Regions from separate parts of the Arthrobacter sp. fls2-241-R2A-172 genome, predicted to be linked through region 1. Evidence: predicted binding sites of a transcription regulator. Region 1 holds the regulator's gene; the other holds the start of a gene.
The links. Region 1 encodes LexA, which represses DNA repair genes until DNA is damaged. Its sites were predicted from a motif close to TCGAACANNTGTTCGA; they were not measured.

Region 1 (7,448 bases):
CCCTGCGTCGCACGGCCGGGCTTTCCACGGAACTCGAAGACGTCACCGAGGTCGAATACCGGCAGTTGCGCCTTGAGCGCGTCGTCCTTGCCGGCCTGTGGACCGAGGGAACGCTCGCAGACGCAGAGAATTCGCTGCGCGAGCTGGCTGCTTTGGCCGAGACCGCCGGCTCGGAGGTTCTGGATGGTTTGGTCCAGCGCCGTACCAAGCCGGACCCCGGGACTTTCCTGGGATCAGGTAAGGCCCAGGAGCTGAAGGACATCGTGGCAGCCACGGGTGCCGACACCGTGGTGGTCGACACCGAACTGGCACCCTCGCAGCGACGCGGACTCGAAGACATCGTCAAGGTCAAGGTGGTGGATCGCACCACACTGATCCTGGACATCTTCGCCCAGCACGCCAAGAGCCGCGAAGGCAAGGCCCAGGTTGAGTTGGCCCAGCTCGAATACCTCCTCCCGCGTCTCCGTGGTTGGGGCGACTCCATGTCCCGCCAGGCAGGTGGCCAGGTGGGTGGTGCCGGAGCAGGCATGGGTTCACGTGGTCCTGGTGAAACCAAGATCGAACTGGACCGCCGTCGAATCCGCACGCGCATGGCCAAGCTTCGGCGTGAAATCGCCGCGATGAAGCCGGCGCGCGAGACCAAACGTGCCAACCGCCGTCGTAATGCCGTTCCGTCCGTCGCTATTGCCGGGTACACCAACGCAGGTAAGTCCTCGCTGCTGAACCGACTGACCGACGCCGGTGTCCTGGTGGAGAATGCGCTGTTCGCCACGCTGGATCCCACCGTCCGCAAGGCGCAGACCCCGGATGGCATCGGGTACACACTTGCCGACACCGTGGGGTTTGTCCGTTCGCTGCCCACCCAGCTGATCGAGGCCTTCAGGTCCACGCTGGAGGAAGTGGCGGATGCGGACCTGATCCTGCATGTCGTCGACGCTTCGCACCCGGATCCCGAGGGACAGATCGCCGCGGTGCGGGCTGTCTTCACCGAAGTGGATGCGCGCAAGGTCCCGGAAATCATTGTCCTGAACAAGGTGGATGTAGCGGATCCTTTCGTCGTGGAGCGCCTCAAGCAAAAGGAGCCCCGCCATGCGGTGGTTTCCACCCGCACAGGCCAGGGCATCGCGGAATTGCTGGAGGACATCAGCCAGTCGATTCCACGGCCGGGAGTACGCCTTGAGCTGCTGATTCCCTACGACCGTGGCGACATGATCAGCAAGCTGCACAGCTCCGACTCGGAAATCCTGAGCCTTGACCACGAGGAATCCGGGACGCGCGTGGTTGTCATGGTCCGCGAAGGACTGGCAGCCGAACTGGAGTCATTCGTCAGCAATGGTTGAGAAGGTGGCGGCGGACGCCGTCGAGTCGGTGGGCGAAAAGGCCACCCTCGAATTGTTGGACCGGGCTGTTGCCGGCATGGGCGGACAAAGCCGTGCGGGCCAGCACGAGATGGCCAAACACGTTGCCCGGGCGATCGAGACCGGGGAGCATTTGCTCGTCCAGGCGGGGACCGGAACAGGTAAGTCGTTGGCGTACCTGATTCCGTTGATCGCGCATTCGATGGACAGCAACAAACCGACGCTCGTGTCCACCGCCACCTTGGCATTGCAGACCCAGATTGTCGGCCGCGACCTTCCGCGGCTGTTGGAGAGCATTAATCCCGCCCTTGAACGCCCCGTCAACGTGGCGTTGGTGAAGGGCCGGGCAAACTATGTCTGCCGGCAGAAACTTGAGGGCGGCTTCCCCAGCGAGGAGCCCTCCGAAGGGCAACTGTTCTCCCTGGGTGAGGACACCAGCGTTCCGCACTTCGCTGCCTCCATGGGCGGGCCGCAGTCGCAGCTCGGCAAGGAAGTGGTCCGACTTCGCGAGTGGGCCGAGAAGACATCCACCGGTGATCGCGACGAACTCATGCCCGGAGTCACCGACCGTGCGTGGCGGCAGGTTTCGGTCACGTCCATGGAGTGTCTCGGCGCGCAGAAATGCCCGTTGGCTGAGGAATGCTTCAGCGAACTCGCGCGGTCCCGTGCGGCTGAGGCCGATGTCGTCGTCACCAATCACGCGATGCTGGCCGTGAGTGCTTTTGAGGGATTGGCCGTGCTCCCCGAGTACGACGTCGTGGTGGTCGATGAGGCCCACGAACTTCAGGACCGCGTGACCGGAGCCGTGTCCGGTCAGCTGTCCGTGGCCATGGTCCATGCTGCAGCGTCCAGTGCGCGCAAGCACACGGCCATTACTGTGGATGCCCTCAACGCTGCGGCTGACCGGCTGGATATGGCCATCGCAGGCGTGCCTAATGGCTTGTTGCCCAACGGACTCAACGACGAACAGCTCGACTGCCTTGACCAGTTGCGCGACGCCACACGCGCGGCCCTCTCGGATTCGAAGACGGACTCTTCCAACGCGGTCGACGGCGGTCGGCAACTGGCGCGCTCACGGCTCATGCTCATCCTGGAATTGTGCGAACGCCTGCTCGCCGCCAAGGAGAACAGGGAAGTGGTGTGGTTCTCGCGAAACAGCAACTTCGACCCCCAGCAGGGCTACTCCCAGCCTGATGAAACAGCACCCGCCCTCATTAACATTGCGCCGTTGAGCGTCGCAGGCCGTTTGCGTGAAGGCCTTTTTGCCGGCCACACGGTGGTCCTCACCTCCGCCACGCTGGCCATAGGCGCGGCTTTTGAACCGGCCGCCGGTGGCTTGGGCCTGATCGGTGACGGCGCCCCGAGCTGGACGGGCATCGATGTGGGGTCGCCTTTCGACTACCCCAAGCAGGGTGTGCTCTATGTGGCCAAGCACCTGCCCAAGCCTGGTCGGGGTACATCGCCGGAAGCCCTTGACGAGTTGGAAGACCTGATCAGGGCCTCGGGTGGGGGAGCGCTCTGCCTGTTCTCCTCACGGAGGGCGGCCGAGGAAGCGGCCGATGCCATGCGGCTCCGCCTTGACGTCGACATCCTTTGCCAGGGTGAGTCCACCATGGCTGCGCTGGTCAAGCAGTTCGCGGACGAGCCGGACACCTGCCTGTTCGGCACCATGTCCCTGTGGCAGGGGGTGGACGTTCCGGGCGGCTCCTGCCGGCTGGTGGTCATAGACCGAATTCCCTTCCCACGTCCGGACGACCCCCTGATGACCGCCCGTTCACGGGCGGTCGCGCAGTCCGGCGGAAACGGATTCATGGCCGTGTCGGCCACCCACGCGGCCATTCGGTTGGCCCAGGGAGCTGGACGCCTGATCCGATCAACCGGTGACAAGGGTGTGGTGGCTGTACTGGACTCCAGGCTCTCCACAGAACGCTACGGCGGGTTCCTTCGGGCTGCCCTGCCGCCATTCTGGGCCACAACCGACCGCAAAGTAGTCCGAGGTGTCCTGGAGCGCCTGGGGTCGGAAAAGGCCTCCTAGGGGCTCCTCAGGACCCGCGTGAGGGCTAGAGGGAGCGCAGCACAGAGACGACTTTGCCCATGATGGTGGCTTGGTCGCCAAGGATGGGCTCGTACTGGGTGTTCTGGGGGAGCAGCCACGTATGTCCGTCGCGCTGCCGGAAGGTTTTCACGGTTGCTTCGTCGTCCAGGAGTGCGGCGACGATGTCTCCGTTGATGGCGTCGTTCTGGCGTCGCACCACTACCCAGTCCCCGTCGCAGATGGCCGCGTCAATCATGGAATCTCCGGCGACCTTGAGCATGAACAGCTCGCCATGCCCTACGAGTTGCCGCGGGAGGGGGAGTACGTCCTCCACGGTCTGGTCGGCCAGGATGGGACCACCGGCGGCGATGCGGCCCACCAGCGGAACCATCGCTGTATCGCTGGCGCTGGCCAGTTCCGTCACAGCGAGTCCGCCCGTGCTGCGAAGCGCCGTGGGTGCTTCGACGCCGGGGATAGGACCGCCGTCCAGGGTCAAGGGCATCAGGACTTCCATGGCCCGGGGACGCTTTGGATCGCGGCGGAGGTACCCGAGCTTTTCCAATTGGGACAGCTGGTGGGTGACGCTGGAGAGGCTGGCAAGGCCGACGGTGTCACCGATCTCACGCATGCTGGGCGGGTATCCGTTGTCATTCACGGACCTCTGGATGGTCTCCAGGATCTTCTTCTGACGGACGGTCAGGCTCTTGGGGCTCTTTTGAGGCTGTTGGCTCCGCAGGGGTACCGCGCCGCCCGTGGCTTTCGCTGCCATGTTCGCCAATGCCTTTCCATTCCGTCCCCGGTGTGTGTCCGGGGATGTCGGGCCCGCAAAAATGTCAGACCCTCCTGTTCCACTGAAACAGTGCTGTTTCTTCACTCAAACGTAGGGCAGCCACCGGCGTTTATCAAACATTTGTTCTAGCGAGTCTCGACACCGTTCGTTGATAAGTGCTAAAAATGTCATAGCAAGGTTCGAATATGTGTTCTATAAACCTGACGCTGAGCCCCGTTGTTCGAAGAAAGTGTTCGAACAAGCAAGGGCCGGCACAGGAGAACACCAAGAATTGGCAGCCAGGCGCCGGGCATCCGGCTCATTGGCAATAGCTCAGAAGGGCTCAGCTCATGTCCGCAATCACTACGTTCGCTGATTTCCGCACCACCCAGGCTCCCGCTCGCCTGCGCCTGACCCGTCGGGGGCGGATTGTGTTCTTCGGCATCCCCGCTATGTTGCTGGTGGCTGCGCTGCTGAGCCTTGCCGGTTTCATCACCGCGCCCGCAAAGGCCTCCGACTCGCAGTCTCAGCTTCGACCTCCAGTCGCCGTTACAGTCACTGTCCAGCCGGGCCAGTCCCTGTGGGGTATTGCAGGCGCGGCAGCTCCTGAGCGGGATCCCCGCGATGTCATCTCGGAAATCATCCAGCTCAATGACCTTCGTGGCGGCCGTATCCAGCCCGGTCAGCAGCTCTTCGTGCCCGCCAACTAAGTGCCGGACCCCGCGCGAAACGGGAGTGGCCCGGCGTCACAGTTAGTTGGCGGTCGCAGCGGCCCCTTAAACTGACTGGGTGAGTGAGCAGCTTGAGCGACTTGACCGACTTCCCCTCCGGACCAACCTGCGTGGACTGAGCCCCTACGGCGCACCGCAGCTTGATGTCCCCATTTTGCTGAACGTCAACGAGAACACCCATGGCGTCCCGGCCGATGTGCAGGCCGCCATTACGGAGGCCGTCGCCGCTGCTGCCACTGGTTTGAACCGCTACCCCGACCGCGAGTTCACTGAGCTCCGCGAATCGCTGGCCGAGTACTTGGGTCATGGTCTTTCCCGTGACAACATCTGGGCGGCCAATGGATCGAACGAGGTCCTCCAGCAGATACTCCAGGCATTTGGTGGTCCTGGTCGCAAGGCGTTGGGTTTTCCTCCCACGTATTCCATGTACCCGCTTCTCGCCAGCGGCACGGACACGGAATATGTCCGGGGAGTCCGGGCCGACGACTACGGACTGGACGCGCAATCGGCCGCTGACCAGGTCCGGGAGACCGGCGCCAACATCGTTTTCCTGTGTTCTCCCAACAACCCCACCGGGACGGGGCTCGGGCTGGACGTCGTTGAGGCGGTCTACGAAGCCGGCGAAGCGAGCCAGGCGATCGTAATCGTTGACGAGGCCTACCACGAGTTTGCGCACGACAACACGCCCAGCGCCCTGACTCTGCTGCCAGGACGGGAACGGCTGATCGTCTCGCGGACCATGAGCAAAGCCTTTGCCTTGGCCGGCGCGCGCCTGGGTTACATGGCCGCCGCGCCGGAGGTTACGGATGCGATCAGGCTGGTCCGGCTTCCGTACCACCTCTCGGCCATTACGCAGGCAACCGCCCTCGCGGCGCTGAGCCACAGGGAAGCGCTGATGGCCGATGTCGAGGACATCAAAGTCCAGCGCGACCGCATTGTCACCGAGTTGCTGCGGATGGGCCTCAAGCCTGCCGCATCGGACTCCAATTACGTCTTCTTTGGCGGCCTCGAGGACCCGCAGACCATTTGGCAGGGCTTGCTCGATGCCGGAGTGCTGATCCGTGACGTAGGAATTCCGGGCCACTTGCGGGTGACCGCCGGGACTGAGCCGGAAACCACGGCCTTCCTTGTTGCCTTGGAAGGCCTTTTGGACAGCCAAGCATCACGGCCCGCCTAAACTTGTCAATAGACCCCATCCAACTTTTGTGTAGAAGGACGTCCCAATGAGCGAAACCGGCGCCACGCCGTCCGCTGCCCGCACCGCGCGCATGGAGCGCACCACCAGCGAATCCTCCGTTTTGGTGGAGATCAACCTGGACGGCTCCGGTGTCTCGGACATCAGCACCTCGGTTCCCTTCTATGACCACATGTTGACGGCATTGTGCAAGCACTCCCTGATTGACATGACTGTCAAGGCCACGGGTGATACCCACATCGACGCCCACCACACCGTGGAGGATGTAGCCATTACCTTCGGCGAGGTCCTGCGGACTGCCCTGGGAAACAAGGCCGGGATCCGTCGCTTCGGTGAGGCAACCGTTCCCTTGGACGAAGCCCTCGCCCACGCGGTGGTTGATGTTTCGGGACGGCCCTACCTGGTGCATGGCGGTGAGCCTGCGGGCCAGGAATACCACCTCATTGGCGGACACTTCACGGGCTCGCTGACCCGTCACGTTTTTGAAGCCATTACCCTGCACGCGGGTATCTGCCTGCACATGCGGGTGCTCGCGGGGCGCGACCCGCACCACATCGTGGAAGCCCAGTTCAAGGCGTTCGCACGGGCCCTTCGTGCCGCAGTTGAATCAGACCCGAGGGTCGAGGGAATCCCCTCAACAAAGGGAGCGCTATGAGCAGCCAGGTCCTCAAGGACGGTGCGGTTACCGACACCGTGGCCGTCATCAAGCCGTCCTCACCGGAAGGCAAGCCCACCGTAACGGTGCTGGACTACGGCTCCGGCAACGTCCGTTCGGCGGTCCGCGCGCTGGAACGTGCCGGTGCCCACGTGTTGTTGAGTGCCAAGCCCGAGGACGTTCTCAACGCCGACGGCCTGGTTGTTCCCGGCGTCGGTGCTTACGAGACTGTCATGAAGGAACTCAAGGCCGTCGACGCCATCCGCATGATCGGCCGCCGGGTGGCCGGTGGCAGGCCCGTGCTCGCTATCTGCGTTGGACTGCAGGTCCTCTTCGAGGCAGGTGTCGAACACGGTACGGAGTCCGAAGGCATGGCCGAATGGCCCGGCAAGGTGGAGTTGCTCCCCGCAGCCGTTGTGCCGCACATGGGGTGGAACACCGTGGACGTCCCGGAGGGCTCCAAGCTCTTCGCCGGAGTCGAGCAGGAGCGCTTCTACTTCGTGCACTCCTACGGCGTCCAGGAATGGAACTTCGACGTCGTCCAGCCTCGCATGGCGCCTCCCATGGTGACGTGGTCCGAGCACGGCGCGCGCTTCATCGCCGCCGTGGAGAACGGGCCCCTCTGCGCTACCCAATTCCACCCCGAAAAGTCCGGTGACGCCGGAGCCCGGCTCCTCCGCAACTGGGTGGATGGCCTGCGCAGGC
Region 2 (7,448 bases), on a different contig from region 1:
GGCATCGGCGAACAGCTCCTGGAAACGTTGTCTGCCTGCCGCATGTTTGTCCGGGGGCCCAAAGCCCGCGGTGCCGTCCGCGCGGCTGGACTTGCCGACGTCGGCATCAGCAGCGACGAAACCACCGCAACCCTGGTGGACATGCTGTTGGCCGAAGGCGTGCGGGGAAAGACCGTGGCCGTGCAGTTGCATGGATACACCGATGTCCGCCAGTTGGAACGGCTCCGCATGTCCGGCGCCACCGTGCTGACCGTGACACCGTACCGCTGGGTCAAACCCGATGGCGAAGACAAACTGCCGCGCCTGATCGAAGCCGTGGTTGGCGGGAACCTGGATGTCCTCACGTTCACCAGCGCCCCTGCAGTGGATGCCATGTGGAGCACTGCGCATGAAATGGGTCTGTACCGGTCCCTCATCGAAGCCCTCAAGGGACCCGTGACGGTCGCAGCTGTTGGGCCCGTCACTGCGCAGCCACTGGTGGACGCCGGCCTCACGCCCCTGATTCCGGACAGGTACCGTATGGGTGCGCTGATCCGCCTTGTGACAGAGCACCTGTCCTTGAACCACGTCCGGCGGTTGGAGACCAAGAGCGCCACGATCGAGTTGCGGGGCCGCTGCTTGCGGGTCAACGGTGAGGTGGTGGATTTGGCTCCTGCACCCCTTCTGCTGCTGCGGGCGCTGCTCGGCGCTGGCGGGGCTGTCCTGTCCAGGGAAGCGCTCTCGGACCTGTTGGACCTGCGGGGATCCGTCCACGCCTTGGACATGACGGTCAGCAGGCTGCGCTCGTCGCTCCCGGACGGGAAGCTGGTGGAGACCGTCGTCAAACGGGGCTACCGGTTGCGGGCCTAGGCTTTCCGACACGCTACGCCGCCTTCACCAGGGGTAGTTCGTCCCAATGGGTGGTGTAGCGGGGGCTGAGCATGTCCCTTTTCATGGACCAGTCCGGCCCGCCCTTGATTCCCGCATGGCCCAAGCCGATGGAACCGCGTCCGTACTTTTTGCTGACCTCTTCCAAGAGGCTGCCGATTCCCCGCTCCTCATGTGGGTTCTCGAAGATCTCCAAGGGTTTCTGGTTTCCACTGGGCCGCAGGTCCGTGACCATGATGCCGGCTTTGGCGTACCGCACGCCTTCCTGGATCCTGGGAACCAAGGCGTGCGCCGCCCGGGTGAGCAGGACCGGGTCCGAGGTGGGCATTGGCAGCTTGACGCTCACAGTGGGAAAAGACCTGTCATTCGGGTTGTAGACGGAGGTCTGGGCGAAGGCGGTCAGGAGTTTGGCCTGCAGATCATGCTTGGCCAACCTGGCACTGGCCATTTGCCCGTAAACGCTGAGCACCTGCCGCATCCCGGCCGCCGTGGTGATGGGAGTGGAAAAGGAACGGGAGAAGATCAGCTGGTCCCTGCCGATTCTTTCTTCTTCCATGGGAATGCAGGGGGTGCCCTGGAGTTCCAGGACCGTTCGCATCATGACGATCGAAAACTTGTCGCGCAGGGCAATGGGGTCGGCCCGGACCAGGTCCAGGATCGAGAAGATTCCCATGGCATTGAGGCGCTTGGTGAGCCGCGTGGCGACGCCCCAGATCTCGATCACTGAAAGCCTGGCCATAAGCGCTTCGCGTTGCTCTTCGGGAATCGAGTCCCAGCGGCACACCCCCTGGAACGCGGGGTTGTGCTTGGCCCACTTGTTGGCCAGCTTGGCCAGGGTCTTGGTCCGGGCGATTCCCACGCACACCGGAACCCCCACATGCTTTTGGCAGGCCATTTTGATGGTGCGCCCCAACTCCAGGAGTTCCCCGGGCTGCCCTTTGACGCCAAGGAACGCTTCATCGATGGAATAGACCTCCTGCCACGCCGAGAAGCGGGCAAGGAGTTCCATGACCCTCGAGCTGATGTCGCCGTAGAGCTCATAGTTGCTTGAGAGGGCAACCAAGCCCCATTCCTTGGCCCGCGGAGCGAGCTTGAACCAGGGATCTCCTAACCCGATGCCGAGCTTCTTGGCTTCCGGAGACCGAGTCACGGCGCAGCCGTCGTTATTCGAGAGGACTATGAGCGGCCTGCCCTCCAACGATGGGTTGAAGGCCCTCTCCGCCGACGCATAGAAGCAGTTGATATCCACATGGGCGATCTCCTGCATCCGATGCATGATTGCTGGCTTGGACATCGATCTCCTCCTGATCCGCGCTATCACGCACGCCCACGCAACCCGCGCAGGACACGCCTAGTATTCGAACATACTTTCGAATACTTAAACTGTAGCGTCGACCGCAGACAAGAAAGCTCCTCTGAGCAATCGAACGGCGGGGGATTCTGGCGTTCCCGCGCGCTGAGCGGGGCATGGACCGTCCTTGCTTTAAACATTGATGAGTGTAAATATTTACATGTGTCTATGTCTTTGGAATTGACCCCGGTTCAAACCGTCGCCTGCTGCTCGCCGTTGGCGCGCGAACCACTGTCGGAGAAAGAAGCAGAGGGTGTTGCGCCGTTGTTGAAGGCATTGGCCGATCCGGTGAGGTTACGCCTGATGTCATTGGTGGCCTCCCATGAGGGCGGCGAAGCGTGCGTCTGCGACCTGAACGATGCCTTCGAGTTGTCGCAGCCGACCATCAGCCACCATCTCAAAGTGCTGCACGAAGTAGGTTTGCTGGACCGGGAGAAGCGCGGCGTCTGGGTCTACTACAAGGCCCGCACCGAAGCGCTGCAGAACCTGGCGGCCCTGATCGGTGGACAGGCTCAGTGAACCCCTTGCTTGTCCGCCGCACCGGAGCGGAGTTCATTGGGACCGCGTTCCTCGTCATGGCCGTGGTCGGGTCCGGCGTGATGGCCTCCCGGCTGTCACCGAACGACGTCGGACTGCAGCTGCTGCAGAACAGCCTCGTCACCGGCGCGGCCCTGGTTGCGTTGATCCTGGCCCTGCAGCCGGTATCAGCCTCGTTCAACCCCATCGTCACCCTGGTTGAACGGTTCCTCCGCCTGGTCGACACCCGGACTGCCGCTCTTTTGGTTGCGGCGCAGATCGTGGGTGGTTTGGTCGGGACGGTCGCGGCGAACCTGATGTTCGGCCTGGCGCCAGCCACATTCTCCACCCATGAACGGAGCGGGCCTGGTCTCTGGCTGGCAGAGGTCATTGCCACAGCCGGGCTACTGGTCATCGTGTTCGGGACCATCCGTTCCGGACGCGCCGACCGGGTGGCTTTCGCCGTCGGGGGTTACATCACCGCCGCGTATTGGTTCACGTCTTCCACAAGCTTCGCCAACCCGTCGGTCACGATCGCCCGAACCATCACCGACACCTTCTCGGGGATCGCGCCCGCTTCCGCACCTGGTTTCGTCGCCGCCCAACTGGTCGGAGGCGCCTTCGGACTGGTCCTCGTCCGCTTCCTCTACCCCCAAACCACTGATGTTTCCCCGGCTGATGCCGCGGCTGACCGAAAGGTGCTCTCATGAGCGTCAAACCGTCCGTCTTGTTCGTCTGCGTCCACAACGCAGGACGCTCACAGATGGCTGCTGCCTTCCTGACCACCCTTGGCCAGGGCGCGATCGAGGTCCGCTCCGCTGGTTCACAACCCGCCGATCAGGTCAACCCCGCAGCGGTTGAGGCCATGGCCGAGATCGGGATCGACATGTCCGCCGAAATCCCCAAGATCCTCACCACCGAGGCCGTCAAGGGCTCCGACGTAGTCATCACCATGGGCTGCGGGGACGAATGCCCGTACTTCCCGGGGAAACGCTATGAAGACTGGGTCCTGGAAGACCCCGCCGGCAAAGGCGTCGAGTCCGTCCGGCCCATCCGTGACGAGATCAAAACCCGGGTCGAGGCACTCATTGCCTCCCTCACCCCGGCGGGAGCACAGCAGTGACAGAGCACGACTCCCTGCCCGTCGCGGTGATCGGCGCCGGGCCGGTCGGTCTGGCCGCGGCGGCGCACCTCCTCGAACGCGGGCTCGAACCCCTCGTCATCGAAGCCGGCCCCACCGTCGGTTCCGCCATCAAGGAGTGGGGCCACATCCGAGTCTTCTCCACCTGGAAATACAACCTCGATCCCGCAGCCGTCCGCCTCCTGGAACGCACCGGTTGGGAAGCACCCCGCCCGACCGCTCTGCCCTACGGCCACGAAATCGTCACCCAGTATCTTGAACCTTTGGCCGCAACCCATGACCTGGAGCAGAGGATCCATACCGGTTCCAAGGTCATCGCCGTTACACGGCAAGGGATGGACAAGGGCCACAGCCACGGCCGCGACCAGACATCTTTCGTCCTGTACGTTCAGCACGACGACGGCCATACGGCCGAGGTTGTGGCGCGGGCCGTCATCGACGCCTCCGGAACCTGGAACACCCCCGCACCGCTTGGCTCCAGCGGGCTCTCCGTTCCCGGGGAAAATGAAGCGCGCGCCACCGGGACCATCACCGGGCCCCTGCCTGATGTCACGAAAGGCCGTTTCGCTGGCCATCGGACCCTCGTCATCGGGTCCGGCCACTCGGCCGCGAACATGGTCCTGGACCTCGCTCGCCTCGCACGCACCAAACCCGGCACCGAAGTAGCGTGGGCCATCCGCGCCTCCACCCCTGACAGGGCTTACGGCGCCGGCAACGCTGACGAGCTCCCCGCCCGCGGCCAGCTTGGCACCCGCCTGCGCACCGCCGTCGAGACCGGGGGCGTGCAGCTCCTGACAAGCTTCAACACCCGCCGCATTGAAACTACCGATTCCGGCGCGGTGGTGGTGCACGCAGCGGACGGCCGGTTCATCGAGGTGGACCATGTCATTCCGGCGACCGGGTTCCGTCCGGACCTGGGCATCCTTTCCGAACTTCGGCTGGACCTGGACCCGGCGGTCGACGCCCCCAAAGCCTTGGGACCGTTGATCGATCCGGACTTCCACAGCTGCGGAACCGTCCCGCCCCACGGCGCAAGGCTTCTCGCCCACCCCGAGAAAGACTTCTACCTTGCAGGAATGAAGTCCTACGGCCGGGCACCGACCTTCCTCATGGCCACCGGCTACGAGCAAGTGCGCTCCATTGCAGCCGCCCTCGCCGGCGACACCGCAGCAGCGGACGCGCTGGAGCTTGAACTGCCCGAAACCGGTGTCTGCTCCACCAGCCTTCCCGCAGAGGGGCAAGACGCGGCGGATTCGTGCTGCGGATCCCCAGAACCTGTCCCGGTCACGATTGGTTTCCCTACCGGTCTGGTTCACGGACGCAGCGGGGAACCAGCCACACCATGACCAGCACCAACGACACGGGTTTACGGTCGTAGGCACCCGGCGAAGCATCGGACTCATGAGCTATGGGCCGGCGGCCGGATCCTGGAGGGACACCATCCTGCTCGAACGCCGCACCCAACAGGGAAGCTAGGAGGCTCCCGCGGTGTCCTTCTTGTGTACAAGGTAGATGGCGCCCGTGGTGACGTCCTCCTCCAGCGCTTCCAGGGTGCGGCCACGGGTTTCGGGCACCTGGGTGTAGATGAAGATCAGCGCGAGGATGCCCACCACCCCAAAGAGGAAGAAGGTGCCGGTAATGCCCACGCCCGCAACCAACGTGGGGAAGAAAAGGCCCAGGAGTGCGTTGGCGATCCACAGGCAGAACACCGACAGCCCAATGGCGAATCCGCGGACGTGGAGCGGGAAGATCTCGGACAGCATGACCCAGACAGCAATGTTCAGGAACGTCTGCATGGAGCCAACGAAGGCGACCACCAGGAAGAGGATCACGAAAGGCCGCGCGGGGTTTCCGACAGGTAATGCAATGGACGCAATACCGATGAGGAAGTGGCACACGGTGGTCAGCGTGAAACCGAGCAGCAAGGTGGTACGTCGGTTGATCCGCTGCATGAGCGTCAGTGCGATGATGCCACCAACTACCGCGATAACGCCCGGTGCAATGTTGGCAACGAGCGCCGCGTTGGAATCGAACCCGGCCTCCACCAGCACCGACTGGCCGTAGTACATGATCGAATTGATGCCGGTCAGCTGCTGGGCCACACCCAGCCCGATGCCTACCAGGATGATGCGCAGGATCCACTTGTCCTTCAGTGCAGCCCAGGACGTGGCCCGGGAGGCTCGTTCCTCGTCGGCGAGGTGCTTCACATCGGCCATTTCAGCTTCTGCCCGCTCTACGGACCGAATGGTCTTCAGGACAGCAAGGGCTTCCTCCCACCGCCCTTTGGAGATCAGCCAACGAGGTGACTCGGGCATCCTGAGCATCCCGAAGAACAAGGCAATCGCGGGCAGCGCGGCGACGGCGAGCATGACCCGCCACACTCCGCCGAATTCACCCCAGACGTTGCCAATGATGGCGTTGACGACGAAGGCGGCGAGTTGGCCGATGACGATCATCAGTTCATTGCGCCCCGCCAGGGAGCCGCGGATTTCGTAGGGTGCCAGCTCGGCCAGGAACACAGGGACCACCGTGGATGCACCGCCGACGGCAAGGCCGAGAATGACCCGCCCCAGGACCATGACCTCGAAACTTGGGGCAAAGACGCAGGCGATCGTGCCGCTAAGGAACAGCACAGCCAGCAAGATGATGGTCTTCCGGCGCCCCCAGGAATCGGAGAGCCGGCCACCCGCAACGGCTCCCGCCGCCGCGCCGAACAGCAGCGAGCTGGTGACAACGCCTTCGGTCAACGGCGTGAGGCCGAGGTCGACCGTCATTGGTCGCAGGGCGCCGTTAATGACGCCAGTGTCGTAGCCGAACAACAGGCCACCGAACGTTGCAACCAGGGCCACAAGGCCAAGGCGCTTTCGATGCGGGCCGTTGGTCAGCTGGGGAAGCGCGACGCCGTGGGCGCCTCCCCGCTGCATTTGCGTAGCAGACATCAGGACTCCTTTGTCAGTGTGGTGCGGGTCATAACCGCCCGCTCTGAATACAGACTAACGCGCGAAAGGTTTAAATGTAAGGTCAAACTAACAAATGAGGAACTTTAGCTCATATTCGCCATGGGAAGATGGAGGGCATGGCCCCTGAACAATGGCATCGTCCCGCGACGCAGAGCGATGTGGCTCGCGAAGTCGGAGTGTCAAGGACGCTGGTGTCGTTCGCCTTTCGCGGAGCCCCCGGGGTCAGCGACGAGACAAGGGAAGCCATCTTCGCGGCCGCCCAACGTCTCGGGTACCGGCCCAACGCGGCGGCCGCCGATCTGGCACGCAAGCACCGTTCCGCCGTCGGACTCTATTTGATGGATATCCGAAACGAGGTCTATGCAGACATCCTTAGCGGCGTCCGCACAGCACTCCCCCATGACGGCAACAGGCTCATACTGAGCGTCTCCCGGTCGGTCGACGGCGTGGATCGGGGCGCACTGGACTCCCTGATTGAAGCCAGGGTGGGGATCATCATCGCCGCGACACTCCTGGACACCGACCACCAGGTGCAGGAACTGGCCCGGGTAGTGCCGCTGGTCAGCGTGACCCGCCCGGTCGAAGGCGTAGACAGTGTGTACTCCGATGATGT

Region 2: QRM57_RS07790 (Y-family DNA polymerase) is a predicted target of LexA. The motif match lies at 2,226-2,241, and genes of this name have one in related genera.

Annotation. Positions count from the first base shown of each region.
Region 1 is NZ_JARVTB010000016.1:75,289-82,736, forward strand. It holds gene hflX (GTPase HflX) at 1-1,340, shown strand, start outside; gene QRM57_RS19270 (ATP-dependent DNA helicase) at 1,333-3,393, shown strand; gene lexA (transcriptional repressor LexA) at 3,419-4,162, opposite strand; gene QRM57_RS19280 (LysM peptidoglycan-binding domain-containing protein) at 4,513-4,872, shown strand; gene QRM57_RS19285 (histidinol-phosphate transaminase) at 4,952-6,070, shown strand; gene hisB (imidazoleglycerol-phosphate dehydratase HisB) at 6,117-6,743, shown strand; gene hisH (imidazole glycerol phosphate synthase subunit HisH) at 6,740-7,448, shown strand, end outside.
Region 2 is NZ_JARVTB010000003.1:484,796-492,243, reverse strand. It holds gene QRM57_RS07795 (uroporphyrinogen-III synthase) at 1-849, shown strand, start outside; gene QRM57_RS07790 (Y-family DNA polymerase) at 863-2,161, opposite strand; gene QRM57_RS07785 (ArsR/SmtB family transcription factor) at 2,387-2,737, shown strand; gene QRM57_RS07780 (aquaporin) at 2,734-3,444, shown strand; gene QRM57_RS07775 (arsenate reductase ArsC) at 3,441-3,857, shown strand; gene QRM57_RS07770 (FAD-dependent oxidoreductase) at 3,854-5,221, shown strand; gene QRM57_RS07760 (sugar porter family MFS transporter) at 5,348-6,814, opposite strand; gene QRM57_RS07755 (LacI family DNA-binding transcriptional regulator) at 6,943-7,448, shown strand, end outside.